4 regions of the Kosakonia cowanii JCM 10956 genome follow, and region 4 is predicted to be linked to each of the others. Evidence: predicted binding sites of a transcription regulator. Region 4 holds the regulator's gene; each other region holds the start of a gene.
What was found. The regulator sigma-54, encoded in region 4, starts transcription at its own class of promoters, with help from an activator protein. The targets are predictions, from matches to a motif close to GTTGGCACANNTTTCGCTNT.

Region 1: BWI95_RS10265 (gamma-glutamyltransferase family protein) is a predicted target of sigma-54. The motif match lies at 3,498-3,517, and genes of this name have one in related genera.
Region 2: norV (anaerobic nitric oxide reductase flavorubredoxin) is a predicted target of sigma-54. The motif match lies at 2,958-2,977, and genes of this name have one in related genera.
Region 3: glnA (glutamate--ammonia ligase) is a predicted target of sigma-54. The motif match lies at 5,065-5,084, and genes of this name have one in related genera.

The regions. Positions count from the first base shown of each region.
Region 1 is NZ_CP019445.1:2,186,993-2,194,530, reverse strand. It holds gene hpxK (allantoate amidohydrolase) at 1-1,191, opposite strand, end outside; gene BWI95_RS10275 (pyridoxal-phosphate-dependent aminotransferase family protein) at 1,188-2,429, opposite strand; gene BWI95_RS10270 (MurR/RpiR family transcriptional regulator) at 2,599-3,438, opposite strand; gene BWI95_RS10265 (gamma-glutamyltransferase family protein) at 3,554-5,137, shown strand; gene hpxX (oxalurate catabolism protein HpxX) at 5,147-5,335, shown strand; gene BWI95_RS10255 (AtzE family amidohydrolase) at 5,332-6,708, shown strand; gene hpxZ (oxalurate catabolism protein HpxZ) at 6,705-7,088, shown strand; gene cysH (phosphoadenosine phosphosulfate reductase) at 7,480-7,538, opposite strand, start outside.
Region 2 is NZ_CP019445.1:1,104,726-1,112,263, forward strand. It holds gene srlR (glucitol operon DNA-binding transcriptional repressor SrlR) at 1-367, shown strand, start outside; gene gutQ (arabinose-5-phosphate isomerase GutQ) at 360-1,325, shown strand; gene norR (nitric oxide reductase transcriptional regulator NorR) at 1,322-2,836, opposite strand; gene norV (anaerobic nitric oxide reductase flavorubredoxin) at 3,018-4,460, shown strand; gene norW (NADH:flavorubredoxin reductase NorW) at 4,457-5,590, shown strand; gene hypF (carbamoyltransferase HypF) at 5,535-7,538, opposite strand, start outside.
Region 3 is NZ_CP019445.1:258,104-265,641, reverse strand. It holds gene hemN (oxygen-independent coproporphyrinogen III oxidase) at 1-656, shown strand, start outside; gene BWI95_RS23190 (YshB family small membrane protein) at 690-800, opposite strand; gene glnG (nitrogen regulation protein NR(I)) at 896-2,305, opposite strand; gene glnL (nitrogen regulation protein NR(II)) at 2,314-3,363, opposite strand; gene glnA (glutamate--ammonia ligase) at 3,566-4,975, opposite strand; gene typA (ribosome-dependent GTPase TypA) at 5,356-7,179, shown strand; gene yihX (glucose-1-phosphatase) at 7,320-7,538, shown strand, end outside.
Region 4 is NZ_CP019445.1:1,597,913-1,605,450, reverse strand. It holds gene elbB (isoprenoid biosynthesis glyoxalase ElbB) at 1-85, shown strand, start outside; gene mtgA (monofunctional biosynthetic peptidoglycan transglycosylase) at 82-813, shown strand; gene npr (PTS phosphocarrier protein NPr) at 814-1,086, opposite strand; gene rapZ (RNase adapter RapZ) at 1,083-1,937, opposite strand; gene ptsN (PTS IIA-like nitrogen regulatory protein PtsN) at 1,983-2,474, opposite strand; gene hpf (ribosome hibernation promoting factor) at 2,555-2,842, opposite strand; gene rpoN (RNA polymerase factor sigma-54) at 2,865-4,298, opposite strand; gene lptB (LPS export ABC transporter ATP-binding protein) at 4,347-5,072, opposite strand; gene lptA (lipopolysaccharide ABC transporter substrate-binding protein LptA) at 5,079-5,639, opposite strand; gene lptC (LPS export ABC transporter periplasmic protein LptC) at 5,608-6,183, opposite strand; gene kdsC (3-deoxy-manno-octulosonate-8-phosphatase KdsC) at 6,180-6,746, opposite strand; gene kdsD (arabinose-5-phosphate isomerase KdsD) at 6,761-7,538, opposite strand, start outside.

The DNA.
Region 1 (7,538 bases), 590 kb from region 4:
ATCACCCCCCGCAATGCTCTCCGCCGGATGGTGGCTAATGCCTCCCGCACAGCGCACAAAGAGCATCGCCGACGGCCAGCGTTCGGCGATGGCGATGGCGTCATGCCCGGCACCGCTCGGCAACAACAGCGTGCGCCCCTGCACTTCCCACACCGCGTCGCTTAACTGCGCACGCAGAGCTTCATCGCAGGGCGTGGCGGCAATGGTATAAAAAATCTCATGGCTAAAACCCACGCCGCGCCGCGCCGCGATCTCCCCGGCCTGATCCAGCAAGCGTTGCAGCAGCGCGTCGCGCGCCTCATCCTGCGGGCTGCGAATATCGAGCGTCAGGCTTACCGCACCCGGGATCACGTTCACCGCGCCGGGTTCACACTGCAAGGTACCAACGGTGGCGACAATATCCGGCGCGAAGGCCTGGGTGGTCTGCTCAATAAACAGCAGCCATTCGGCAGCGGCGGCCAGCGCATCGCGGCGATGGCGCATCGGCACCGTCCCGGCATGGCCCGCTTCGCCGGTAAAGCGGGCATGCAGGCGGTGCGCGCCATTAATCGCGCTCACCACGCCGAGGGCGAGATCCTCCTGCTCCAGCACCGGCCCCTGCTCAATGTGCAACTCGAGGTAGGCCGAGAAATCCGCCGCCGGGCGCTGGGCGGCAAAAATCGCATCGGCGCTCAGCCCGGCAAGGGCTAACGCCTGCGCAACGCTTATCCCCTGCGCATCCTCGCAGGCAAGCCACGAGGCGGGCCAGCTGCCGGTCAGCCCGCGACTGCCAAGCAGGGCGATGTTAAAGCGCGTCCCCTCCTCATCAGCAAAACCGATAATCTCAATCGCCTGCGCCCCGCGCAGCCCGGCACGGTTCAGCGCATCGACCACTTCAATCGCCGCCAGCACACCGAGCATGCCGTCGTAACGCCCGGCGTTGCGCACCGTGTCGAGATGGGAGCCGAGCAGCAGCGCCTGCGCGCCCGGCTGCGCGGCCTCATAGCGCCCGCAGATATTGCCGACCGCATCCTGCCAGGTGTTCATGCCCGCCTGCTGCATCCACTGCGCGACCAGCGCGTTGGCCTGCAAATGCTCCGACGAGAGATAAACGCGGGTCAGCCCCTCTGTGCTTTCGCTTAATTGCGCCAGCGCGTCGCAGCGCGCCATTACCCGAGCGGCGGCGCAGGCGGCCTCCTCCTGATTCATCATGCGCGCGCTCCTTCATACACATCCCAGGCTGCCTGCATCGCCGCGCCCTGCACGGTACGAAAACCGAGGCGGTTGAGCACCGCTTCCAGCGCGGTGAGGGTTTGCAGGACGCAATCTTTGCGCGCGTTATAGCCCATGGTGCCGATGCGCCAGATCTTGCCCTGCAACGGGCCGAAGGAGGTGCCAATCTCAATATGGAAATCGTTCAGCAGGCGCTGGCGCACCTCTTCACCGTGCACCTCAGGCGGGATCACCACCCCGAGCACGTTATTCATCTTGTGGCGGATGTCGCCAAACACCCCAAGCCCCATTCCCTGGATACCGGCGAGCAGCGCGCGGCCGTGCAGTTCGTGGCGGGCAATCAGGTTATCCATCCCCTCCTCCAGCATAATGCGCGCGCATTCGCGGGCGGCGAAGAGCATGCTGGTGGCTTCGGTGTGGTGGTTCAGGCGCTCCGGCCCCCAGTAATCCATTACCATGCCGAGATCGAAATAGTTGGAGTAGATCATCTCCTCGCTGCCATCTTCGTGGGCCTCGGTGCGGATCCCCTGCTCAACACAGCGGCGAGCGCGGATCGCCGCCTCCATGCGCGGGCTTAAGGTGACCGGCGCGCTGCCGGACGGCCCGCCAAGGCACTTCTGCAACCCGGCAGAGACCGCATCCAGCCCCCAGGCATCGCTCTCCAGCGCGTTGCCGCCGAGTGACGCCGTGGCATCGGTGTAAAACAGCACATCGTGGCGGCGGCAGATCTCGCCCAGTTTATCGAGGGGTTGCAGCATCGTTGTCGAGGTGTCGCCCTGCACCGTCAGCAGCAGGCGCGGCTTAACGCGCTTGATCGCCTCTTCAATCTGATCCGGCGTAAAGACTTCGCCCCACGGCACCTCGATGGTATGCACCTCGGCGCGGCAGCGGCGGGCGATTTCACAAAGCAGGTGACCGAAGCGGCCAAACACCGGCACCAGCACGCGGTCGCCGGGGCGAATGGCGGAGACGAGGATCGCCTCAATACCGGCGCGCGAGGTGCCATCCACCAGCATCGTCCAGCGGTTTTCGGTGCGAAAGACGCCGCGATAGAGCGCCATTACCTCATTCATGTAGCCGGTCATCACCGGATCGTACTGGCCGATAAGCTGGCTCGCCATTGCGCGCAGTACGCGCGGATCGGCATTGATCGGCCCTGGCCCCATCAGCAGGCGTTGAGGCGGGTTGATTTGTGAACTGTGGGAGAGATCAAACATTGGCACGTCCTTCATCCGGTCAATGAAACAAAAGGTTCTTATTTTCTATTTCTGCAACTAATGTGCCATAGACGGAGGGGACGGGACTGCGGGGTAAACCACAAAATCGGGGGCACAGCGTGCCCCGCGAGGTGTCATCAGCGTGGTGCGAAAGCACCAAAAAAGTGCATCAGCGCGCTTCGAGTTCGTCGAGATCCTGATAGAGCGCAGCGATAGTGTGAATGCGCTGCCGCCCTTCGCTAAGCGTGGTGTGCAGCAGCGCGTTAGCGAGGAGATTCACCAGGCTCATGGCGCTGCTGTAGCTGTCGAAGGCCGAGACGCTCTCCAGCGGCAGGCCGATATGCCAGCGGCTAACGGCTTTCAGCCCGCTGGCCTGCGCTTCACTCAGCACCAGCACCGGCACGCCGCGGCTTTGCAGCGTCTCCAGCAGCGGACGCACGCCGCGCGGACGGCGGCGAAACGCCACCATTACCACCATATCCTCCTCAGTGAGATCGACAATCTCCTCCGCCAGCGTCTGCCCAGGCTGTGGCATCACCGCCACCTGCCCGCGGCTTTGCAATAACTGCTGGCGCAGATGCAGCGCCACCGGCGCGCTGTTGCGAAAGCCAATGATCACCACCCGCCGGGCAGCGCTCAGGGCCGCGATAATGGCGGCAAACTGCTCCGCATCGAGGCTGTTGATCCACTGGGTCAGGTTCGCCATCTCCTGCTTATAGTGGCGCGCCAGCAGCGTGTTGCCCTGCACCGCCTCGCGGCTTTCCGCCAGCGGCATCCCGCTCTGGCGCAGGGTGCGCAGCTCATCGCGCATCGCTTTGAAGTTGTCGTAACCGAGTCGGCGAAACAGGCGGCTGACGGTCGCCTTCGACACGCCGCTTAAGCGGGCAAGCTCCGCGCTGTTGTAGCTCACCAGGTCGTCGAAGTGATCGAGAATAAAGGCGGCCACCCGCTGCTCCTGCGGCGAGAGGTGGTCGTAACACGCGCGTAAGCGCATATCGAGCTGCTGCATAACGCCTCCTGCAACTTTTGTTTCAGCTAAAGCTGACACAGTGAAACGTATCGCGTCAATCTGGAACAGCTCTTGCTTAGCACTCTGCTATACCCGCAAAAAAGGAAGCGTGACGATGCAGAGTAATATGGCCCCCTCCGGTATGGCGGTAACGCCCCACCACCTTGCCAGCGAGTCGGCGCTCTCGGTGCTGCGCCACGGCGGTGACGCCATTGAAGCGATGGTCGCGGCGGCGGCCACCATTGCGGTGGTCTACCCGCATATGAACGGCATTGGCGGCGACGGCTTCTGGCTGATTGTGCCGCCGAACGGCGAACCGTTGGCGATCGATGCCAGCGGCGCGGCGGGCCAGCACGCGACCACCGCCTTTTATGACGGGCATGCGCATATTCCCCATCGCGGCCCGCTGGCGGCGTTAACCGTGCCCGGCACATTGAGCGGCTGGGAGGAGGCGCTGACGTTCTCCACCTCACTCGGCGGCGGGCAGCTTCCACTTTCGCGCCTGCTGGCAGATGCCATTCGCTACGCCGCCGACGGTATTCCCGTCACCCAGTCGCAGGCCAGCGCCACCCAGGCGAAGTACGCTGAGCTGGTCGATGTCCCCGGTTTTGCCGACACCTTCTTACCAGAGGGCAGTGCGCCTTTGGCGGGGAGCCGCTTTTGCCAGCCGAAACTGGCGCGCACCTTAACCCGGCTTGCCACTGAGGGGCTGGGCAGTTTTTATCGCGGCCCGCTGGCAACGATTATCGCCGCTGAAATGGCGGCCTTAGGCCTGCCGGTGACCGCGCAGGATCTCGCCGCTCATCGCGCCCAGCGCCGCGTGCCGCTGCGCCTCGCGCACAGCCAGGGCGAGGTGTTCAACATGACGCCGCCCACTCAGGGGCTGGTGTCGCTGGCGATCCTCGGCATTACCGATCACCTGGCGATGGAACAGGCCAGTGAAGTGCAGACCATCCACCGAATTGTCGAAGCGACCAAAAAAGCCTTTGGCCTGCGCGACCGCTATATCACCGATCCGCGCCACGTCACGCTGCCGGTGCAGAGCCTGCTGGAGCAGGCACCGCTGGAACAGCTCGCCGCCAGCATCGATGAGCAGCGCGCCGCCCCCTGGGGCCCAGGCAAAGGGCCGGGGGATACGGTGTGGATGGGCGTGGTGGATAAAAACGGGCTGGCGGTGTCGTTTATCCAGAGTATCTATCACGAGTTTGGCAGCGGCGTAGTGCTGCCGGAGAGCGGCGTGCTGCTGCAAAACCGCGGCGCGGCCTTCAGCCTCGACCCGGAACATCTGCTGGCGCTGATGCCGGGCAAACAGCCGTTCCACACCTTAAACCCGGCGGCGGCGCGGCTTAATGATGGGCGCACCATGGTCTACGGCACGATGGGCGGTGACGGGCAGCCGCAGACCCAGGCGGCGATCTTTACCCGACATGTATTGCAGGGAATGGGATTGCAGGAGGCGGTCTGCGCCCCGCGCTGGCTGCTCGGGCGCACCTGGGGGCAGACCTCCGACAGCCTGAAGCTGGAGAACCGTTTTAGCGAAGAGACGGCGCAGGCACTGCGCGCCATGGGGCATGAAGTGGAGTGGCTGCCCGGCTTAAGCGAAGCGACCGGCCATGCCGGTGCGATTGTGCGCCATGCCAACGGCATGCTGGAGGGGGCATTTGATCCGCGCAGCAACGGCAGCGCGGCAGGTTTCTAAGGAGCGATGATGAATAACGACGCAACAGACTGGCCGGCGTGGATCCGGCTGGTGGAGCAGATACTTGACGTGCCGCTTGATGACGCGCGCCGTGCGGAGCTTGAGGTGCAGCTGGCGCGCATCGCGGCGATGGCGCAGCCGTTAATGCAGTTTCCCCTGCCCCCTCGTCAGGAAGGGGCGGGAGAGTACCGCTTATGAATCTGTCGATTGAGGATATTCAGCGCGGGCTGCGCGAGAAGTGGTTCAGCGCGTACGAACTGGCGCTGCAGACGTTATCGCGCATCGATCAACTTAACCCCGGCATTAATGCCTTTACTGAAGTCACCGCTCCGCGCCTGCTTGCCGAGGCGGCGCAGATTGACCGCCAGATCGCCGGGGGCGAGACGCTGCCGCCGCTGGCGGGGGTGCCGTTTGCGGTGAAAAACCTGTTTGATATTGCAGGCGTGACGACGCTGGCTGGTGCGGAGTTGTTTAGCAACGATCCGCCCGCCGCGCAGGATGCCTTTGCCCTGCGCCAGCTCCATCGCGCCGGAGCGCTGCTGGCCGGGGCGCTTAATATGGACGCCTATGCCTATGGCTTTACCACTGAGAACAGCCACTACGGCGCGACGCGCAACCCGCGCGATCGCACCCGCGTGGCAGGCGGCTCCTCTGGCGGCTCGGCGGCGGCGGTCGCGGCGGGGATGGTCAGTTTCGCTCTCGGCACCGACACTAACGGCTCGATCCGCGTGCCCGCTTCTCTCTGCGGTGTGAATGGCCTGAAACCAACCTTCGGGCGTTTGTCGCGCAGCGGCAGCCACCCCTTTGTGCCGAGCCTCGATCATATCGGCCCGCTGGCGCGCACCGTCGACGATCTGACGCGGGTGTATGACGCCATGCAGGGGCACGATCCGGACGATCGCGCCCAAGCGGATCGCCCGCTTGAGCGAGCGCTTACGCAGCTTACCCGTGACGATCCGCTGCGCTGCGCGGTGCTGGAGGGGTTCTTCACCACCTGGTGCGATAACGATGCCAGGGGCGCCTTAAGCCAGGTGGCACAAGCACTAGCTGCGGATCGTGCGATGACGCTGCCGCAGGCGGAGCTGGCGCGTTCGGCGGCGTTTGTGCTGACCGCTGCCGAAGGGGGAAATGCGTACCTGCCTGCCCTGCGCACGGCGGCGGATAAGTTTGAGCCGAACTCGCGCGAGCGCCTGCTGGCAGGGGCGATGACGCCGTCGGCGTGGTATACGCAGGCGCAGCGCTTCCGGGCCTGGTTTCGTGATGAGACGCTGGCGCTGTTTAAGGATGTCGATCTGCTACTCGCTCCCGCCACGCCGTGCAGCGCCACGCAGATCGGGGACGCGACAATGCGCATTAACGGCTGTGACTTGCCGGTTAAAGCGAGCATGGGGATGCTGACGCAGCCGATTTCGTTTCTCGGCCTGCCGGTGGTGACCGTGGCACTGAAGAGTGAGCGCGGGCTGCCGATTGGCGTGCAGATTATTGGCGCGCCGTGGCAGGAGGCGCGCTGTTTACAGGCAGCATGGCGGCTGGAGCAGGCCGGGCTTCTTTATCCGCAGGAGGGGGCATGAATCGGGACAATATTGACCGCCCGCTGATCCTCAACGAGGTGACAGCGGCGTTTTATCGTTATGAGCAGGCGTTAATCAGTAATGATGTGGCGGTGCTGGATGAGCTGTTCTGGGATGACGGGCGCACGGTGCGCTACGGGGCGACGGAGAACCTTTACGGCATGGCGGCAATCCGCGATTTTCGCCATGCGCGACCGTCAGCCGGATTAGAGCGGGTGTTACGTAATACCACCATCACCACCTTCGGCGATGAGATGGCGGTGGCGAGCACCGAGTTTACCCGCGAAAACAGCGAGCGCATCGGCCGCCAGATGCAGACATGGGTGAAGTTCCCGTTCGGATGGCGGATTGTCGCCGCCCATGTGAGTGTGATGCAGTAAGAGTGTTACAAAACCGCAGCCATCATCGTAGGCCGGATAAGCGTTAGCGCCATCCGGCAATGTGATGCCGTAAGCCGGTGCGGTCTGTTTGCCGGATGGCGGCTGCGCCTTATCCGGCCTACAACCCCGGGCTCTTCATCGTAGGCCGGATAAGCGTTAGCGCCATCCGGCAGTGTGGTGCCGTAAGCCGGTGCGGTTTGTTTGACGGATGCGGCTTTGCCTTATCCGGCCTACAACACCGGGCTCTTCATCGTAGGCCGGATAAGCGTTAGCGCCATCCGGCAATGTGATGCCTTAAGCCGGTGCGGTCTGTTTTCCGGATGGCGGCTGCGCCTTATCCGGCCTACAACACCGGCAAAATCGCGGTAGCCATCCGGCAACGGCTGAAGAGTTACCCTTCGTGCAGCCCGCATTCGCGTTTCAGGCCGAAGAAGCGCGTCTCCTCTTCTG
Region 2 (7,538 bases), 490 kb from region 4:
GACCATCCTGATGCCAGGCGGCACATTCCGTAAAAAATCGGCCTCCTTCCACGGCCAGCTGGCGGAGAACGCCTTTGAGCAGTTCAGCTTCGACAAGCTGTTTATGGGCACCGACGGCATCGATCTCAACGCCGGGGTGACCACCTTTAACGAGGTCTTCACCGTCAGCAAAGCGATGTGCAACGCCGCCCGCGAGGTGATCCTGATGGCGGACTCCTCCAAGTTTGGTCGTAAAAGCCCCAATATTGTCTGTAGCCTTGAGAGCGTCGATAAGCTGATTACCGACGCCGGGATCCCGCCGGACGTTCGCGCCGCGCTGGAAGAGAAAGGAATCGATGTGATTATTGCCGGAGAAGAAAATGCGTGACTCTTTTATTAACGCCGCACGCCAGGCGCTGCTGCTGGAGCTACAGGAAGCAAGCCGCCTGCCGGAGCGCCTCGGCGACGATTTCGTTCGCGCCGCTGAAACGGTGCTGAACTGCAAAGGCAAAGTGATCGTCTCCGGGATCGGTAAATCCGGGCATATCGGCAAGAAGATTGCCGCCACCTTCGCCAGCACCGGCACCCCGGCCTTTTTTGTCCACCCGGCAGAGGCGCTGCACGGCGATCTCGGCATGATCGAGAGCCGCGATGTGATGCTGTTTATCTCCTACTCCGGCTCGGCAAAAGAGCTGGATCTGATCCTGCCGCGTCTCGACGAGAAAGCCGTCACGCTGCTGGCGATGACCGGTAAACCGCGTTCGCCGCTGGCGCTTGCCGCCCACGCGGTGCTCGATATCGCCGTTGAGCGCGAAGCCTGCCCAATGCACCTCGCGCCGACGTCCAGCACCGTCAATACGCTGATGATGGGCGATGCGCTGGCGATTGCAGTCATGCAGGCGCGCGGCTTTGACGAAGAGGACTTTGCCCGCTCGCATCCGGCGGGTGCGCTCGGCGCACGGCTATTAAACAAAGTGCATCATCTGATGCGCAAAGCGGACCAGGTGCCGCAGGTGATGCTGACCAGCAGCGTGATGGACGCGATGCTGGAGCTGAGCCGCACCGGGCTGGGTCTGGTAGCGGTCTGCGACGCCGGGCGTCACGTGCACGGGGTGTTTACGGATGGCGACCTGCGCCGCTGGCTGGTGGCGGGCGGAGCGTTAACTGCGGTGGTCAGCGAGGCGATGACGCCGGGCGGCATTACCCTTGACGCCAGCAGCCGCGCAGTGGATGCCAAAGAGCGTCTGATGCAGCGCAAAATCGCCGCCGCGCCGGTGGTAGATGATGCAGGTGAACTGGTCGGTGCCATCAACCTGCAGGACTTTTACCAGGCCGGTATTCTCTAGTCCTTCAGCCCAAGACGCTTCGCCAGCCGGTGCAGGTTGGCGACGTCCATCTCCAGCGCTCTGGCGCAGGCAGCCCACTTGCCGCCACTCTCCTCAAGCGCGCGGGAGATAAGTGTGCGCTGGAACGCCTCCGTCGCTTCGCGCAGGTTTTGCCCGCTTAATGGCACGCTTACCGGCTTTGCCGGCGGCACGGGTTCATCGCTCAGGGCAAAGTGATGCGCTTCCAGCACGATATCCCCGGCATGCTGCGTACCGCGCGCCAGCACCACCGCGCGGTGGATGGCATGCTCCAGCTCGCGCACGTTTCCCGGCCAGCCGTAGCGCTGCAAATGCCCGCGCGCAGCAGGGCTTAGCGCCACGCGCCCGAGACCAAAACGCAGGCGGCACTGCTCGCAAAAATAGCCCGCCAGCAGCACCACATCCTCGCCCCGCTCGCGCAGCGGCGGCACCTGTAAGGGGAAGACGCTCAGGCGGTGATAGAGGTCGGCGCGAAACCGTCCGGCGACCACCTCTTCACGCAGATCGCGGTTGGTGGCGGCCAGCACCCGTACATCAACACGCTGGCTGCGGTCATCGCCGACGCGCTGAATATCGCCATACTGCAACACGCGCAGCAGCTTCGCCTGTAGCGACAGCGAAAGCTCGCCAATCTCATCAAGAAACAGCGTGCCGTTATCGGCCATTTCAAACTTGCCGCTGCGGTTGCTGATGGCTCCGGTAAAGGCCCCTTTCACATGACCGAAGAGTTCGCTCTCGGCGACACTCTCCGGCAGCGCGGCACAGTTGAGATACACCAGCGGCTTGTCGGCGCGCGGCGAGGCTTCATGGATTGCTTTCGCCACCAGCTCTTTACCAGTGCCGGTTTCGCCGCCAATCAGCACGTTGAGATCCGAAGGCGCAACGATGGCGATCTCTTTTTTCAGCTGCACCATCCCCGGCGACAGGCCGATCATCTCGCTGCGCGCGACCTGTTCAAACGCCGCGGGCGCACCGGGCAGCATGTTCTGCCGCTCCAGCTCCTCAATCAGCAACGCGTTATTAAGCGCGCCTGCCGCCAGCGCGGCCACCAGCCGCAGCTCCTCATCGCTGAAGGCGTCAAACTGATCCGGCGACATGCCATCAAGCGTCAACGCGCCAATCAGGTTTTGCCCGGCAAACAGCGGCAGGCCGACGCAGGCATGCACCTTGAGTTTCTCCTGGCCGGGGATCAGGCCATCATAGGGATCGGGCAGATCGCTGTCGGCGGGAAAGCGCACCACATCGCCAGCGCGGGCAATCGCTTCCAGCCGCGGGTGGCCTTCAAGGGTAAAGCGCCGCCCGAGCACATCCTGCGCCAGCCCATCGATCGCCAGCGGAATAAACTGCCGCGCCTCGTAGCGCAGCAGCGCCGAGGCATCGCACGCCAGCACCTGACGCAGGGTGGTAATCAGCCGCTGGAAACGATCCGCGTGACCGATCCCGCTTTGCAGCTCAATGGCGATGCCCGCCAGCACATTCAGTGAAAAACTCATTCTGACCTCACTGTCATTTTGACAATGCATAGTGTCATATTGACTGTATTTATCATAGTCATAATGACATTCTAATTTTCGATTATTTTAAAAAAATATATCAATATCAAAATGATAAAAAGCTGGCACGCCTCTTGATATAGCCATGTATCACACTGAGAAACTGCACAGGATTACGATCATGGCGATTCATGTAAAAAACAACATTCACTGGGTTGGACAACGCGACTGGGAAGTTCGTGATTTTCACGGCACCGAATACAAAACGCTGAAGGGCAGCAGCTATAACAGCTACCTGATCCGCGAGGGCAAAAACGTGCTGATTGATACCGTCGATCACAAATTCAGCCGCGAGTTCGTGCAGAACCTGCGCGGCGAGATCGATCTGGCGATGATCGACTACATCGTCATTAACCACGCCGAAGAGGATCACGCGGGCGCGCTGACGGAGCTGATGTCGCATATCCCCGATACGCCAATCTACTGTACCCATAACGCTATCGACTCGATTAACGGCCACCATCATCACCCTGAATGGAATTTCCATGTGGTGAAAACCGGCGATACGCTGGATATCGGCAACGGCAAACAGCTGATCTTTGTCGAAACGCCAATGCTGCACTGGCCCGACAGCATGATGACCTACCTGACCGGCGACGCGGTGCTGTTCAGCAATGACGCCTTCGGCCAGCACTACTGCGACGAACATCTGTTCAATGATGAGGTGGATCAGGCCGAGCTGTTTGAGCAGTGCCAGCGCTACTACGCCAATATCCTCACCCCCTTTAGCCGGCTGGTAACGCCGAAAATTACCGAGATCCTCGGTTTTAACCTGCCGGTGGAGATGATTGCCACCTCCCACGGCGTGGTGTGGCGCGATAACCCGACGCAGATCGTTGAGCTGTATCTGAAATGGGCGGCGGATTATCAGGAAGATCGCATCACTATTTTCTACGACACTATGTCGAACAACACCCGCATGATGGCCGACGCCATCGCCCAGGGAATCAACGAAGTCGATCCGCGCGTGGCGGTGAAAATCTTCAACGTTGCGCGCAGCGATAAAAACGATGTGCTCACCAATGTCTTCCGCTCCAAAGGGGTGCTGGTCGGCACGTCGACGATGAACAACGTGATGATGCCGAAGATCGCCGGGCTGGTGGAGGAGATCACCGGCCTGCGTTTTCGCAATAAGCGCGCCAGCGCCTTTGGCTCCCACGGCTGGAGCGGCGGCGCGGTCGATCGCCTCTCGACGCGTTTGCAGGATGCCGGGTTTGAGATGTCCCTTAGCCTGAAAGCGAAATGGCGCCCGGATGTCGACGCGCTGGAGATCTGCCGCCAGCACGGGCGCGATATCGCCCGCCAGTGGGCGCTCGCTCCGCTGCCGGAGCCGCTCAGCCAGCCCGCCGCGCAAGCCGCCAGCGGCTGCGCAGAATCAGCCGCCGATCTCGGCCCGCGTATGCAGTGCAGCGTCTGCCAGTGGATTTATGACCCGCAAACAGGCGAGCCGATGCAGGATGTCGCGCCGGGTACGCCATGGTCTGAGGTGCCAGACACCTTCCTCTGCCCGGAGTGTTCGCTGGGTAAAGAGGTATTTGACGAACTGGCAGTGGAGGCAAAATGAGCGCCGGGATTGTGATTATCGGCTCGGGCTTCGCCGCCCGCACGCTGGTGAAAAATATCCGCAAGCTGGACAGCCACGTGCCGCTGACGCTGATTGCCGCCGACGGCATGGAAGAGTACAGCAAGCCGGAACTGAGCCATGTGATAAGCCAGGCGCAGCGCGCTGAGGATCTGATCCGCCAGACGGCGGGCGACTTCGCCGAGCAGTTCAACGTGCGCCTTTTCCCCTACACCTTTGTCACCGCCATCGATCCCCATGCGCAGGTGGTGAAAAGCGCCGACAGAAGCTGGCAGTACGATAAGTTAGTGCTGGCGACCGGGGCGAAAGCCTTTGTGCCGCCGCTGCCGGGGCGTGAAATGATGCTGACGCTCAACAGTTTGCAGGAGTACCACGCCTGCGAAGAGCAACTGCGGGCGGCAAAGCGGGTGCTGATTGTCGGTGCCGGGCTGATTGGCTGTGAGTTAGCGATGGATTTTCAGCGCGCCGGGAAAACCGTCACCCTGCTGGATAACGCCGCCAGCATCCTTCCGGCGCTGATGCCGCCGGAGGTGAGCGCTCGCCTGCAACACTGCCTGACGGCAAACGGCGTGCGCCTGCTGCTCGCCTCTAAACTGGCACGGCTTGAGGCTCGGGAGAGCGGCGTGCGGGCGCAGCTGGATGATGAATGCAGTGTCGATGCCGATGTGGTGGTTGCCGCCACCGGTCTGGTGCCGCACACCGCACTGGCGCAAGCTGCCGGGCTGGAGACCCGCCGCGGGATTGTCGTCGACGCAACGCTGCAAACCAGCCATCCGCATCTCTTCGCGCTGGGCGACTGCGCCGAGATTAATGGTCAGGTACTGCCCTTCCTGCAACCCATTCAGCTCAGCGCCATGACGCTGGCGAAAAACCTGACCGGAAGCCCGGCACAACTGACGCTGCCGCCGATGCTGGTAAAGGTGAAAACGCCGCTGATGCCGCTGCACCTGGCGGGTGAAACCTCGCGCGCCGACCTGCGCTGGCGCATCACTACCGATGCCGCAGGCATGGTGGCAAAAGGGTTCGACATTGATGATAAGCTGCGCGCGTTTGTGGTCAGTGAAGATCGCATGAAAGAGGCCTTTGCGCTGCTGAAGGCGCTGGGGCAATAGCCCGCGCGGCCGCCACCAGCCCCTGGCCGAAGGCGATGCCGCCATCCCCGGCCGGAAGCTGGTGGGGAAAAAGCAGCGTGAAATCGACCAGGTAGTGCTGTAAGCGGGCTTTCAGCAGGCGGTTATGCAGCACGCCGCCGCTGAACACCAGCGTCGTAATGCCGCGCTTGCAGGCCTGCTCGCGCGCAAGCCCGGCAAAGCCGCACGCCAGCGCATCGTGGAATGCCCACGCCCGCGCGGAGGGTAGCGCCTGCCAGCCCAGCCACGTCTGCCAGAAGGTTGCCAGATCGAGCCGGTTCCCGCAAAGCGGCATCTTTACCGGGTGCTCAACGTTTTCCGCTTTTGCCGCCAGCGCTTCCAGCTGGCAGGCGGCCTCCCCTTCATAGCTAAGCTGCTCTGGCGCGCAGCCGAGCGCGCAGGCCACCGCGTCAAACAGCCGCCCGCAGGATGAGGCCAGCGGTGCGTTAATACCGCGCGCAATTGCTCGCTCCAGCACCGGCCAGTTCTGCTGTTGGATAAGCGCCGTTTCCGGGTACGCCTGCCACCTCTCAACAAAGGCCAGCATCTGCGCCAGCAAGTTGCGCCACGGCTGACGCGCGGCGAGATCGCCCCCCGGCAGCGCCACAGCTGGCAGGCCGCCGAGGTGCTCGCAGTCGCGGTAGTTAACCCGCAAACACTCCCCGCCCCACAGCGCACCGCCCTCACCCATGCCGATACCATCAAGGGTGATGGCAATCACATCCCCGCCGTCGAGCGGCCAGCCATGCTCGCCCAGGCAGGCGGCGGCGTGGGCGTGGTGATGCAGCACGGAGCGAAGCGGCAGACCGGTGCGATCCGCCCATGCACGAGTGCGGTAAGCCGGATGCGCGTCCACCACTACCTGCTGCGGCGTGAAATCGTAGATCTGCTGCATCAGGCGCAGGGCGTTTTGCCACTGCGCCTCAACGCCCTCATCGGTTAAATCGCCGAAATGTTGCCCCGGCACGGCGCTGTCGCCGCGCAGCAGGCAGAAGGTGTTTTTCATCTGCGCCCCGAGGCAGAGCAGCGGCGGAATATCACGAAAGCCCGGCGGCAGCGGCAGCGCATCGGGCACATAGCCCCTCGCGCGCCGCAGCATCTCGCCGCTCGCCCGCACCACAGAGTCATCCATGCGCTGCACAATATCGCGATTATGCAGCAGGAAACCGTCGACTATCGACGCCAGCTCAGCCTGCGCGGCAGCGTTGGTGAGTGCTGGCGGTCTACCGCTGAGGTTGCCGGAGGTCATCACCAGCGGGCGCTGCAACGCCTGCGCCAGCAGATGCTGCACCGGGTTTGAAGGCAGCATCACACCAATCTCATCAAGCCCAGGCGCAATGGCCTCACAGAGGCCGCTGATGCTTGCGCTTTCCACCAGCACAATCGGCGCCGCAGGTGTGGCCAGCAGGCGCTGCGCTTCAGGGGAGAGGCCATCGCTTGACACCAGCATTACCGCCAACGGCTTGGTCGGGCGCTGTTTTCGCGCGCGCAGATAGCGCACGGCGGCCTCGTTGCCCGCATCGCAGACCAGATGGAAGCCGCCAATGCCTTTTACCGCCACCACGCCGCCGCTTTTGATCAGCGCCACCGCCATCTGCAACGCCTCTTCGCCCGTCGCCCGGTAGCTCGCATCATGCCAGCTCAGCTGCGGCCCACATTCCGCGCAGGCCACCGGCTGGGCGTGAAATCGCCTGTCCAGCGGATTGTGGTACTCCGCTTCGCAGGCCGGGCAGAGAGGAAACGCCGCCATCACCGTCAACGGGCGGTCATAGGGCATGGCATGAATGATGGTAAAACGCGGCCCGCAGTGGGTGCAGTTGATAAAGGGGTAGCGGTAGCGGCGCCCGGCGGGGTTGAACATCTCCGCCAGACAGTCAGGACAGGTCGCGGCATCGGGAACAATCTGCGTATCCATTGCCCCGCCCGCGCT
Region 3 (7,538 bases), 1.3 Mb from region 4:
TCAACTATGCACATCTGCCGACGCTCTTTGCCGCCCAGCGTAAAATCAAAGACGCGGATCTGCCTTCGGCGCAGCAGAAGCTCGATATCCTGCAGCAGACCATCTCCTCGCTGACCGCATCCGGGTATCAGTTTATCGGCATGGATCACTTTGCCCGTCCGGATGATGAACTGGCGATTGCCCAGCGCAACGGCGTGCTGCACCGCAACTTCCAGGGTTACACCACTCAGGGCGACAGCGATCTGCTGGGCCTTGGCGTCTCTGCCATCAGCATGATTGGCGACAGCTATGCGCAAAACCAGAAAGAGCTCAAACACTACTATCAGCAGGTTGATGAGCAGGGAAATGCGCTGTGGCGCGGCATTGCGCTGACCCGCGATGACTGCATTCGCCGGGATGTGATCAAAGGGCTTATCTGTAATTTCCGTCTCTCATTCAGCGATATTGAGCGCGCGTGGGATCTCGATTTCCAGGACTACTTTGCTGAAGATCTGCAACTGCTTGCGCCATTGATCAAAGATGGGCTGGTGGAGAGGGATGAGCAGGGGCTTCAGGTAACGGCGAAAGGGCGTCTGTTGATTCGCAACATCTGCATGTGCTTCGATGTCTATCTGCGCCAGAAAGCGCGGCTACAGCAGTTCTCGCGGGTGATTTAACAGGCCTGCAAAAGCACCAGGCCTGTTAAACCGTTAGCTAAACAGCCCGACCAGCGTTGCACACAGCAGCGCTGCGACAGCCGTTTGTGGCGTATGGCTGGCAGAGGCGCCAGCCGTAACCAGATGAATGAACGATTCCAGCATGATAACCCCCCTGAACGCGCAAGATCATACTGCACTGCGACGAACAGTAAAGCACAAAATAGCAGCACTTTTCGCGGGCGGATCGCGCTTTACGTTTACTCCATTCCCAGCTCTTTTAACTTACGCGTAAGGGTATTGCGCCCCCAGCCAAGCAGGCGTGCCGCTTCCTGCTTATGCCCCTGAGTGTGGCGCAGCGCGGTGGTCAGCAGGGTGCGCTCCATCTCCGGTTGCGCTTCAGAGAGCAGGTTTTGATGACCGGAACGCAGCGCGCGATCGGCCCACTGCGCGAGCAGCGTTGCCCAGCTGTCCGGCAAACTCTGCGACGGGCTTTCCGGCGCGGTAGCTTCAAACAGTTCACTGGGCAGATCCTGAATCAGCACTTCCTGCCCTGCCGCCATCACCGTTAACCAGCGGCAGGTGTTCTCCAGCTGGCGCACGTTGCCCGGCCATGCCAGACGGGTCAATGCCGCTTCGGTTTCCGGGTGCAGCAGCTTCGCTTCCACACCCAGTTCACGGGCCGCGTCCTGTAAGAAGTGGCGCGCCAGACGCGGAATATCTTCCCGGCGTTCGCGCAGCGGCGGCAGATGCACACGGATAACATTCAGGCGGTGGAACAGATCCTCCCTGAATTTCCCCTCCTGCACGCGCAGCTCCAGGTTCTGGTGTGTCGCCGCAATAATACGCACATCGACTTTCACCGGCGCATAGCCGCCCACGCGGTAAAACTGCCCATCGGCGAGCACGCGCAGCAAACGCGTCTGCACATCAAGCGGCATATCGCCAATCTCATCAAGAAACAGCGTGCCGCCGTCGGCCTGCTCAAAACGCCCCTGACGAATGGTGTTAGCGCCGGTAAAAGCCCCTTTTTCGTGGCCAAACAGCTCCGATTCAATCAAATCTTTCGGGATTGCCGCCATATTGAGCGCGATAAACGGCGCTTTGACGCGCGGGCTGTGGCGATGCAGCGCATGGGCAACCAGCTCTTTCCCGGTGCCGGACTCGCCGTTAATCAATACGCTGATCGATGAGCGCGACAGACGGCCAATAATGCGAAACACATCCTGCATCGCCGGCGCTTCGCCAATGATATCGGTGGTCGGGCCGAGAGCCTGCACATTGCGCGGCTGCTGCTGCTCCTGGTAGTGACTGATAGCGCGCTCAACCAGTGCCACCGCTTCATCAATATCGAACGGTTTAGGCAGGTAGTCGAATGCTCCCTGCTGATAAGCGCTTACCGCCGCATCAAGATCGGAGTGGGCAGTCATAATGATGACCGGAAGCATCGGATGGCGCTGCTTAATCTGTTTTAACAGTGCCAGCCCGTCCATACCGGGCATACGGATATCCGAAAGCAGAACATCCGGCGTTTTGGTGGTCAGCGCATCAAGCACTTCAATGGCACTTTCAAACGTTGTACAACTCAAGCCTGCCCCGGTGAGCGCGCGTTCAAGCACCCAACGGATGGAGCTATCGTCATCCACGATCCAGACTATCCCTCGTTGCATAAACACCTCTACTTCCGAATAGGCAGGAATACCGAGAACTCGGTATGGCCTGGCCAACTGGTAAATTCAATTTTGCCTGAGTGTTGATCAATCAGGCTGCGTGCAATCGATAAGCCAAGCCCGGTGCCGCCTTCGCGGCCGCTGACCATCGGGTAAAACAGCGTGTCCTGCAGATGCTGCGGTATACCCGGGCCGTTATCCTGCACATCGATTCTTGCTGCCAGGCGATAACGCACACCGTGCAGCGTTAACTGGAACGCGGTGCGGGTGCGCAGAATAATTTCGCCGCCCTCCGGCCCTAATGCCTGAAGCGCATTGCGCACGATATTGAGTAAAACTTGCTCGATCTGGTCAGGATCGTGCGCCAGCTCCGGTAAACTGGGATCGTAATCGCGAATTAACGTGACGTTAGCTGGCAGCTCCATCGACACCAGGTTCACCACGCGCTCGGCCACTTTATGGATGCTTTCGGTAACGTGCATTCCCGGCTGCTGTGGCCCTAACAGGCGATCGACCAGATTGCGCAGGCGGTCGGCCTGCTCAATGATCACTTTGGTGTATTCCAGCAGCGACGGGTCGGGCAGGGCTTTACTCAAAAGCTGTGCCGCGCCGCGCAGGCCGCCCAGCGGGTTTTTAATCTCATGCGCCAGGCCGCGCACCAGATCGCGCGCCGCCACCTGTTGAGCATGCTGAAGCTGCTCCTGGCTTAAACGACGCTGGTTATCCATCGGCGCCATTTCCAGCAGCACCAGCCCGTCCGGCAGGCGTTGCGCCGTCAGGGAGAGAATATGCGAGCGCCCGTCGATGACCAGCGTCACTTCGTTATCGGTAAAGCCCTGGCCTGCATGCAAACTTTCACGCATCAGGTCGATATTGAGGGAGAAGTAGCTCAGCAGTTCCGGCAGCGGGGTGCCGAACAGTTTGCGCGAGCTTTGCGCCAGCAGCTGTTGTGCTGCGGGGTTGGCGTAATGTACCGCCAGGTCGTCATCAACCAGCAGGATGCTGTTGATCAAAGAGTTGAGGATCTGCCCAGCATCGGGCAGCGCGCCGCTTGCCATGTAGCAGTCTCCCGGAGATATGCACCAATTTTGTGCAGTATAGCGTTATAGAAAGAAAAAGCGCGTGAGATCAGGTTGTTGTCGGCGAAAAAAGCCCATCGTGTGATGGGCCAAAGTTTCCACGGCAACTAAAAAATTCTCTGGCCTCTTTCTCGCCGTCAGCTGCCTGTGACGAGAAAGAGGCTGAGTATTAATAACGTAATTAAACGCTGTAATAGAGTTCGAACTCTACCGGGTGCGGCGTCATGCGAACGCGGTCGTTCTCTTCAATGCGCAGCGCAATGTAAGCGTCGATAGCGTCGTCGGTGAATACGCCGCCGGCGGTCAGGAACTCGCGGTCAGCGTCCAGCGCGTTAAGCGCTTCTTCCAGGGAGCCTGCAACCTGTGGGATCTCTTTCGCCTCTTCCGGCGGCAGATCGTACAGGTTTTTGTCCATTGCTTCGCCCGGGTGGATTTTGTTCTTAATACCATCCAGACCCGCCATCAGCAGTGCGGCAAAGCACAGGTACGGGTTCGCAGCCGGATCCGGGAAGCGCACTTCGATACGACGCGCTTTCGGAGAGGCAACAACCGGAATACGGATAGAGGCAGAACGGTTACGGGCTGAGTAGGCCAGCATAACCGGTGCTTCGTAACCCGGGACCAGACGCTTGTAGGAGTTGGTGGTCGGGTTAGAGAGGGCGTTGATCGCTTTAGCGTGTTTGATTACGCCGCCGATGTAGTACAGCGCCATTTCAGACAGGCCAGCGTATTTGTCGCCAGAGAACAGGTTGGTGCCGTTCTTGGAGAGAGACATGTGGCAGTGCATACCGGAACCGTTATCACCGAACATCGGTTTCGGCATAAAGGTCGCGGTTTTACCGAAGCGGTGCGCAACGTTATGTACCACATATTTGTAAATCTGAATTTCGTCCGCTTTTTTGGTCATGGTGTTGAAGCGGGTTGCCACTTCGTTCTGACCCGCAGTCGCCACTTCGTGGTGATGCGCTTCGACAACCAGGCCCATCTCTTCCATCACCAGACACATGGTGGAACGCAGATCCTGAGAGGAGTCTACCGGCGGAACCGGGAAGTAACCGCCTTTCACAGCCGGACGGTGACCTTTGTTACCACCTTCATATTTGGTGGTGGTGTTCCATGCGCCTTCGATATCGTCGATAGCAACGCTGGAACCGGAGATGGAGCTGCCGAAACGCACGTCGTCAAACAGGAAGAATTCCGGCTCTGGCCCGAACAGCACGGTGTCTGCCAGACCGGTGGAGCGCAGGTACTCTTCAGCGCGTTTGGCGATGGAGCGTGGGTCGCGATCGTAGCCCTGCATAGTGCCTGGCTCGAGGATATCGCAGCGAATAATCAGCGTAGACTCTTCGTAGAACGGGTCAATGACAGCGGTAGTGGCGTCCGGCATCAGCACCATGTCGGATTCGTTGATGCCTTTCCAGCCACCAATCGAAGAACCATCAAACATTTTGCCTTCTTCGAAGAAGTCAGCGTTTACCTGATGGGCTGGGATCGTGACGTGCTGTTCTTTACCTTTGGTATCTGTGAAGCGCAGATCGACAAACTTCACTTCGTGCTCATTCAGCATCGTCAAAACGTGTTCAGCGGACATACTTAAACTCTCCCGGGATTGTCATTGTCGTCGTGGTAACGAGGTCTTCTAATTACTACGTAAATCTGGCGTAGTTGCCGTACAATGGATAAGCGAAATCTATGCCAACTTTTAAATCACCCCAAAAAGGCGTTATCATGCTCGGCATAGTGCAAAAGGGCTGCACCATGATGGTTACCTTGCACCAATATAGTGCTTTTATGGAAACATAGGGCACCATATTGGTGCAATTTTCGTTATTTGCCCCTTTTAACGCTCCGTGAAAGCGATCACAAAGCAACTCTGCAATACTTGTTTGCAGGGTATGTTTGTGATCCTGTTTAGTCCTTCGATTAATACGTGTACAATAACGCGCTATTTCTAATGCCTGAGGCAAAGTTGTGATCGAAAATCTGCGTAACATCGCCATCATTGCTCACGTTGACCATGGTAAAACGACCCTGGTTGACAAGCTGCTGCAGCAATCCGGTACGTTCGACGAACGTGCTGAAACTCAAGAGCGTGTGATGGACTCCAACGATTTGGAGAAAGAGCGTGGGATTACCATCCTCGCTAAAAACACCGCTATCAAATGGAATGATTATCGTATCAACATCGTTGATACCCCAGGGCACGCCGACTTCGGTGGTGAAGTTGAGCGTGTAATGTCCATGGTCGATTCCGTGCTGCTGGTGGTTGACGCATTTGACGGCCCGATGCCGCAAACGCGCTTCGTGACCAAAAAAGCATTTGCCCATGGTCTGAAACCTATCGTGGTAATCAACAAAGTTGACCGTCCTGGCGCGCGTCCGGACTGGGTTGTTGATCAGGTCTTCGACCTGTTCGTTAACCTTGACGCGACCGACGAACAGCTGGACTTCCCGATCGTTTACGCTTCTGCGCTGAACGGTATCGCGGGTCTGGACCACGAAAACATGGCTGAAGACATGACCCCGCTGTACCAGGCGATTGTTGAACATGTACCGGCACCGAACGTCGATCTCGACGGCACGCTGCAGATGCAGGTTTCCCAGCTCGATTACAACAACTACGTTGGCGTAATCGGCATCGGCCGTATCAAGCGCGGTAAAGTGAAGCCGAACCAGCAGGTCACTATCATCGATAGCGAAGGCAAAACCCGTAACGGTAAAGTTGGCAAAGTGCTGACTCACCTGGGGCTGGAGCGTATTGAGAGTGACGTGGCTGAAGCGGGCGACATCATTGCAATCACCGGTCTGGGCGAGCTGAATATCTCCGACACCATCTGTGATCCGCAGAGTGTTGAAGCGCTGCCGGCGCTCTCCGTTGATGAGCCGACCGTCACCATGTTCTTCAACGTCAACACCTCTCCGTTCTGTGGCAAAGAGGGTAAATATGTTACCTCTCGTCAGATCCTTGACCGCCTGAACAAAGAGCTGGTGCACAACGTTGCGCTGCGCGTTGAAGAGACTCAGGATGCGGATGCGTTCCGTGTTTCTGGTCGTGGTGAGCTGCACCTCTCTGTTCTGATCGAAAACATGCGTCGTGAAGGTTTCGAAATGGCGGTTTCCCGTCCGAAAGTAATCTTCCGCGAAATCGATGGCCGCAAACAAGAGCCGTTCGAGAACGTAACGCTGGACGTTGAAGAGCAGCACCAGGGTTCTGTCATGCAGGCACTGGGCGAGCGTAAAGGCGATCTGAAAAACATGAATCCGGACGGCAAAGGCCGCGTACGTCTCGACTACGTGATCCCAAGCCGCGGTCTGATCGGCTTCCGTTCAGAGTTCATGACCATGACCTCTGGTACCGGTCTGCTGTACTCCACCTTCAGCCACTACGACGATATTCGTCCGGGCGAAGTGGGCCAGCGTAACAACGGCGTGCTGATCTCCAACGGTCAGGGTAAAGCGGTTGCGTTTGCGCTGTTCGGTCTGCAGGATCGCGGTAAGCTGTTCCTCGGTCACGGTGCGGAAGTGTATGAAGGCCAGATCATCGGTATTCACAGCCGCTCTAACGACCTGACGGTAAACTGCCTGACCGGTAAGAAACTGACCAACATGCGTGCGTCCGGTACTGACGAAGCAACGGTTCTGGTTCCGCCGATCAAGATGACCCTGGAGCAGGCGCTCGAGTTCATCGATGATGACGAACTGGTAGAGGTAACACCTCAGTCCATTCGTATCCGTAAACGTCATCTGACTGAGAACGACCGTAAACGCGCCATGCGCGGTGCAAAAGAAGAGTAATTCTCCTCTTTTAGCCCAACAAAAGCCGCTGATTATCAGCGGCTTTTTTTATCCCGCGATCGCGGGCGTGAAAGGGCCCGCTATTCAAGCGGAAACTTTCCCGCTACAGTTAACTCTCCATGGCAGGCAAGGAGAGGCAAATGCTCTATATCTTTGATTTAGGTAATGTGATTGTCGATATCGACTTCAACCGGGTGCTCGGAGCCTGGAGCGATTTCAGCCGCGTACCATTGGCAACCCTGAAGCAGAACTTTGTCATGGGGGAGGCCTTCCACCGTCATGAACGCGGGGAGATCAGCGATGAGGAGTTCGCCAAAGCCCTGTGTGAAGAGATGGCGCTGCCGTTAAGTTATGAGCAA
Region 4 (7,538 bases):
GGCTTATATGCTGGCGGAAGATATTGCCCAGGCGGCAACAGGAATTGAGAAGCTGGTGACGCGCGTGCTGGTATTGTGCGAATGAAGCGAGGCGGAGGCGGTAAGCTGAAGGCCGCGCTAAAACGCCTTCTTCTGCGTGTTCTGTTAGTGCTGGTGGCCTTCTGGGGCGGCGGTATTCTGCTGTTCAGCTTCTTACCCGTGCCGTTTTCCGCAGTGATGGTCGAGCGGCAACTGAGCGCGTGGCTGACGGGGGATTTTAGCTATGTCGCCCACTCGGACTGGGTCAGCATGGATGAGATCTCACCGTGGATGGCGCTGGCGGTGGTTGCCGCTGAAGATCAGCGCTTTCCCGATCACTGGGGATTAGATGTAGAAGCCATCGAAAAAGCGCTCTCACATAATGAAAAGCATGAGAACCGCATTCGCGGCGCCTCGACACTGTCGCAACAGACGGTGAAAAACCTCTTTTTGTGGGACGGTAAAAGCTGGCTGCGAAAAGGGCTGGAGGCGGGGCTGACGGTAACAACGGAAGCGGTATGGACGAAACGGCGCATCCTGACGGTCTACCTGAATATTGCGGAGTTTGGTGACGGCATATTTGGTGTGGAAGAGGCGTCGCAGCGCTATTTTCATAAACCCGCGAGCCGGCTGACGATGTCGGAAGCCGCGCTGCTGGCGGCGGTGCTGCCGAACCCGATTCGTTATAAAGCGGCAGCGCCTTCAGGTTATGTGCGTAACCGTCAGGCGTGGATCATGCGCCAGATGCAACAGCTGGGTGGCGAAGGCTTTTTGCAGAGTAACAACCTGCACTGATTACTCTTCGTCGAACCCGGCGATAAACAGCGCCACCACCGCGGCCAGCGCTTCCTCTTCCTGAGGGCCGCTGGCTTCGACTTCAATCTGTCGGCCTTTGGCGGAATCCAGCATCAGCAGAGCGATCACGCTGCTGGCTTCCGCTTCGGTTCCCTCTTCATTACGCAACAGCACTTCCGCGTCAAAGCCCTGCACCAGTTCAAACAGTTTCATCGCCGGGCGCGCGTGCATGCCCAGCTTATTGGTGATCTCAACGGTTTGTTTTACGGTCATGTTTTGCGTTTTTCCAGCGTACGGTGACGGGACTGCACGTTTTTGCCGCGCGAGCGGAAGTAGTCCGCCAGCTGTTCGGCGATATAAACAGAGCGGTGTTTACCCCCGGTACAGCCGATGGCAACCGTCAGGTAGCTACGGTTGTTGGTCTCCAGCATCGGCAACCACAGTTCGAGGTAACTGCGCGTCTGGTAGATGAAGTTATGCACTTCGGTGTGCCTGTCGAGGAATGCGGCGACGGGCTTATCAAGGCCGGTCATCGGACGCAGCTTCGGATCCCAGTGCGGGTTCGGCAGGAAGCGTACGTCAAAGACGTAATCGGCATCGATTGGAATGCCGTGCTTGAAGCCAAAGGATTCGAAGACCATGGTCAGTTCGCGCTCGCGTTTGCCCAGCAGGCGCGTGCGCAGCATCTCTGCCAGCTCATGCACCGACATCTCTGAGGTATCAACAATCAGATCGGCACGCGAACGCAGCGGCTCAAGCAGATTGCTCTCTTCATCGATGGCGCTCTCCAGCGACAGGTTTTTGCTTGAGAGCGGGTGCAGGCGGCGCGTGTCGCTGTAGCGGCGGATCAGGGTGTTGCGATCCGCATCTAAAAAGAGCAGCTGCGGCGAAAACGCCTCCGGCAGGTTGCTCATCGCCTGCTCAAAGATCTCCGGCGACTCCGGCATGTTGCGCACATCGATACTGACGGCGGCAGAGATCTGGCGATCGGCGAGGGTTTGCGCCAGTTCCGGCAACAGCACAACCGGCAGGTTATCAACACAGTAGAAACCCATATCTTCCAGTGCGCGTAGCGCCACGGATTTCCCTGAACCCGAACGACCACTGACGATCATCAGGACCATGGGTCATTTCTCCTCAGAACGACTGACAAGTATAGTCTTACCCGGTTACGCATCGCCGCGCTCGCCTTCTGTCTGCGTGATGATCTCATAGAGCTCTTCATCACTCTGCGCGCCGCGCAGGCGTCGACAAATGGTTTTATCTGCCAGCCGCTTGGCGACCAGTGAAAGGGTGTGCAGATGCGTTTTGGTTTGATCTGCCGGCACCAGCAGGGCAAAGAGCAGATCGACGGGTTGATTATCGATAGCGTCGAAGGCAATCGGCGTTTCGAGTTGTACAAACACGCCGACGGCGCGCAGTGTATCTTCCTCGAGCTTGCCGTGGGGAATGGCGATACCGTTACCAATGCCGGTACTGCCCATTTTTTCACGCGTAAGAACCGCTTCGAAGACCACCTGCGGCGGCAGACCTAACTGTTTCGCCGCCAGCTCGCTGATAATTTCCAGCGCGCGTTTTTTACTCTGGCAGTGAACGCCGCTACGGGTACATTCCTGGTTAAGCACTGTGCTCAGTTGAAGAGCCGAATCGTTATTCATCATAATTTCACCTAAGCGACGCCGGAGCCAGCACCCAACCGGGTTGCGGTCGGGTGCAACGCGCCAGACGGACGCCCGGACAATTAGTGTTGTTTCAGTTTATCTTTATGCTTCGTGAGCTGCCGCGCCAGTTTATCAATTAAACCGTCAATAGCAGCATACATATCTTGTCCTTCCGCACTGGCATGCAGTTCGCCTCCATTCACATGCAGCGTGGCATCTGAAATGTGCGTCACCTTTTCCACTTTCAACACAACATAAACCTGATTAATCCTGTCGAAATAGTGCTCCAGCTTGGCGAATTTGCTGTTTAAAAACTCGCGCAGGGCATCGGTAATCTCAACGTTTTGTCCGGTGATGTTTAGCTGCATAGTGTCTTCCTTATCGGTTGGGTCACACCAGCTGTTTACGCTGGTTAGACGGCGGAATGGATAAAGATTCTCGATACTTCGCAACGGTTCGCCGCGCGACCATGATTCCCTGATTGGAAAGCAGCGTCGTCAGCTTACTGTCGCTCAGCGGTTTTGCAGGGTTTTCAGCGGCGATCAACTTCTTCACCAGTGCGCGGATGGCCGTGGAGGAGGCTTCGCCGCCGCCTTCGGTATTCACATGGCTAGAGAAGAAATACTTCAGTTCAAAAATGCCGCGAGGACTGTGCAGGTACTTCTGGGTCGTAACACGAGAGATAGTGGACTCGTGCATCTCGACGGCCTGGGCGATATCCGCCAGCACCATCGGTTTCATAAATTCTTCGCCCTGCTCAAAGAACGCCTGCTGCTGCTCGACGATGCAGCGGCTGACGCGCAGCAGCGTGTCATTGCGGCTCTCCAGGCTTTTGATCAACCACTTCGCTTCCTGCAAATTACTGCGAATGAACTGCGTGTCGGCGTCGTTACGCCCGCCGCTGCCCATCGCTGCATACTGCTGGTTGATCTTAAGACGTGGAATGCTGTCGGCGTTAAGCTCTACCGTCCAGCGCCCGTTGTGTTTGCGCACCAGCACATCGGGGATCACATACTCCGGCTCGCTGGTCTGGATCGACTGCCCGGGACGCGGATCGAGGGACTGGATCAGATTGACCGCCTCTTTCAGCACATCCTCTTTCAGGCGCGTCACGCGCATCAGCGAGCGGAAGTCATGATTGGCCAGCAGATCGAGATGATCGCAGATAATAAGCCGGGCCTCTTCACACCACGGTGTCGCTTTGGCGAACTGAGAGAGCTGAACCAGCAGGCAGTCGCGCAGATCGCGCGCCGCAACGCCAACGGGATCAAAACGCTGAACGCGCTTTAGCACCGCTTCGACTTCATCCATGCCGATCTCGTCGTTCCCCATGCTCTCGAGGATCTCCTCAAGCGTCACGGTGAGATAGCCAGTTTCGTCCACGGCATCAACGATCGAGGTCGCAATGGCGCGATCCGTATCGGAGAAGGGGGTCAGCTCTACCTGCCACATCAGGTAATCCTGTAGCGACTGGGTGGTTTCACCCTGGTAGATCGGCAGTTCATCATCAATGTAATCGTTACTGCTGCCTGACGGCGTGCCGGCGGTGTAGATCTCATCCCAGCTGGCATCCAGCGGCAGTTCGTCAGGCATCTCTTTCTGTTCGAGTGCATCCGCGGTGTCCAGGCCATCTTTTTCCTGAACCTGTTCGCTATCCACTTCTTCGTGAAGATCGGTTTGTTCCAGCAGTGGGTTGCTCTCCAGCGCCTGCTGAAGTTCCTGCTGAAGTTCCAACGTGGACAACTGCAAAAGGCGAATGGCCTGTTGCAGTTGCGGCGTCATGGCTAGCTGTTGGCTAAGCCGTAGTTGCAAACCTTGCTTCATATTCAGAGCAGCACTCTCCGACAAAAAATGTCAATAAACCTTACCCTATCAGAGTCTGAAGTCTTCCCCAAGATATACGCGCTTAACATGTTCGTCTTCAAGGATTTGCTGCGGCGTGCCGTGGGCGATGAGATGCCCCTGGCTGACAATATAGGCGCGCTCACATACGGCCAGCGTTTCGCGCACGTTATGGTCGGTAATCAGCACCCCAAGCCCGCTGTCACGCAGATGCTCGATAATGCGTTTGATGTCGATAACCGAGATTGGGTCAACGCCCGCAAAGGGTTCATCGAGCAGGATAAATTTCGGGTTTGCCGCCAGCGCGCGGGCAATCTCGACGCGGCGACGTTCACCGCCGGAGAGCGCCTGGCCCATGCTGTCGCGCAGGTGATCGATATGGAACTCTTCCATCAGCTCGTTGGCGCGATCTTCACGCTGTTCCGTGGTGAGATCGTCACGAATCTGCAGCACTGCCATCAGGTTGTCATAGACGCTGAGGCGACGGAAGATCGAGGCTTCCTGCGGTAAATAGCCGATGCCGCGACGCGCGCGCGCATGCAGCGGCAGCAGGCTGATATCTTCATCATCAATAATGATGTTGCCGGCATCGCGCGCAACAATCCCGACCACCATATAGAAGGTGGTGGTTTTCCCTGCGCCGTTAGGGCCAAGCAAGCCGACGATTTCACCGGAGTTAACGGTCAGACTGACGTCTTCGACCACGCGACGGCCTTTATAAGCCTTGGCGAGATTCTTTGCAGTTAATGTTGCCATAACGGATTAGTTACTCTTCTTTTGCGCCGGGGCCGGGGCGGATTTGTTGCTCTTGTCCTGTAACTGCGACGGTACCAGCACAGTAGTTACGCGCTTACCTTTGTCGCTGAACGCCTGCATCTTCTGCTCTTTCACCAGGTAGGTGATTTTGTCACCAGCAATATTGCTGTCCAACTGCTCGAGATAGGCGTTGCCGGTCAGGATGACGAAATCTTTTTCCAGTTCGTAGTGCATCTGCGAGGCGTGGCCTTTAACCGGCTTGCCGTTGTCCTGCATCTGGTAGAAGGTGGCCGGATTGCCGTAACCGTCGATGATCTCTCTGCCTTGCTGGCCGCCCGGACGGGTGACCACCACCTTATCGGCGTTGATCTTAATCGTCCCCTGCGTCACGACGACATTGCCGGTGAAGGTGACAACATTCCCCTGCATATCCAGCGACTGCTGATCGGAGTCGATGTGGATCGGCTGGTCGGTATCCCCGGTCACAGCGAGCGCCGGAAGCGCGGCAGCGAAGAGCGTACTCGCCAGGAGAAGATTAAGGCTGCGTTTGTTTGTTTTGAATTTCATAGGAGCTTCTAACCTTTTCAATCAGCTCGGCGTTTTTGCTGCGTAAATTGCCGCGCATTTTCAGGCCGGTGGAATTAAATGTTGTTCCGTATAACGTAACCTGATCGTCTGAGAAAACATCCTGGGTGACCAGGTTGATCCGGGCGTTATCCGTGGTGATTCTGCGTAATTGTGCGTCCGCAGTCAGCGCGTTAACTTCGACATGTCCATAGAGGTAAAGCATTTTGTCGTCGGTGAGCTTTGCTTTATCCGACTTGATAGACCAGGTCGGAACTTTGTTCTCATCGAAGGTGGTTAACACCGGTTTGGCAAACCAGCTAACGCTATCGGCGGAGTAGTACTCCACATTCTGCGCGATCAGACGATAGTTCAGCGCGCCTTCCGGGCTGTAAACGACAGTATCCGTATGTTGGCTTTTATAAGTCGGATCTGAATTGTTCGCTGCGCTCTGTTCCGGCGCATCCTGAGTGGTGAAGTTAATACCAATCAGAACCAGTGCGACCAGCGCCAGCAGAATAATGACCCAACGTCTGGTTTTACTCATATTGATTGCCCTTTGGCTTCATCCAGCTTGCCCTGTGCCAGCAGCAGTAAGTCACACACTTCACGCACCGCGCCGCGACCGCCGTTAATCCGCGTCACGTAATCGGCGCGCGCGCTGAGCAGCGGGTGCGCATCTGCAACGGCCACGCTCAGGCCAATCTCCGCCATCACCGGCCAGTCGATCAAATCGTCGCCGATATAGGCGACCTGATCCGCCGTCAAATCGAGGCGGGCAAGTAGTTCACGATAGGCGATCATTTTGTCTGATTGCCCCTGGTAGAGATGGATGATGCCCAGCGTTTCGCAGCGATCTTCTACCAGTTTAGCGTTACGCCCGGTAATGATCGCCATCTCGATACCGGAGGTGAGGCCGCTGCGAATGCCATAACCGTCGCGAACATTGAACGCTTTTAGCTCTTCACCATTATTGCCCATATAGATGAGCCCGTCGGACAGCACGCCATCCACATCGAGGATCAGCAGGCGAATCTTCGCGGCTTTCTCCATGACTTGCGTGCTTACCGGCCCATAGCAGGTAGCAAGCGACGCGCCAGCATTACTCATTCTTGTGTCCTTCTTTACACCACGCCCGCGCGCAGTAAGTCATGCATATGTAACACACCCAGTAACTGCTCACCATCGGCAACCAGTACGCAGGTAATGTGACGGGATTGCATCAGGTTAAGGGCATCGACTGCCAGCGTATTGGGCCGCACGCGCACACCGCCTGGCGTCATCACATCGGCGATGCCAAGGCTGCGCACATCGGCGCCCATATCAAACACGCGACGCAGGTCACCATCGGTAAAGATACCTTCGATCTTCATCAGATCGTCGCAGATCACCGTCATACCTAAATTCTTACGCGTGATCTCCAGTAACGCATCACGCAGGCTGGCTTCTTTGCTGACGTGTGGGATCTCATCCCCGGTGTGCATGATGTCATTCACACGTAGCAGCAGTTTGCGGCCCAGCGCGCCGCCCGGATGGGAGAGGGCAAAATCTTCGGCGGTAAAGCCGCGCGCTTTCAGCAGCGCCACGGCCAGCGCATCGCCCATTACCAGCGCTGCGGTGGTGCTGGAGGTCGGTGCCAGCCCCAGCGGGCAGGCCTCTTTCGGCACTTTTACGCATAAATGGATATCCGCCGCGCGTGCCATGCTGCTCTCAGGGCGGCTGGTCATGCAAATCAGCGCGACCTTGAGGCGCTTGAGCACCGGGATGAGCGCGAGGATCTCGTTGGACTCACCGGAGTTCGACAGCGCAATCACCACATCCTGCGGGCTGACCATACCCAGGTCGCCGTGCGCGGCTTCGCCGGGGTGGACGAAAAAGGCGGGCGTGCCGGTGCTGGCGAAG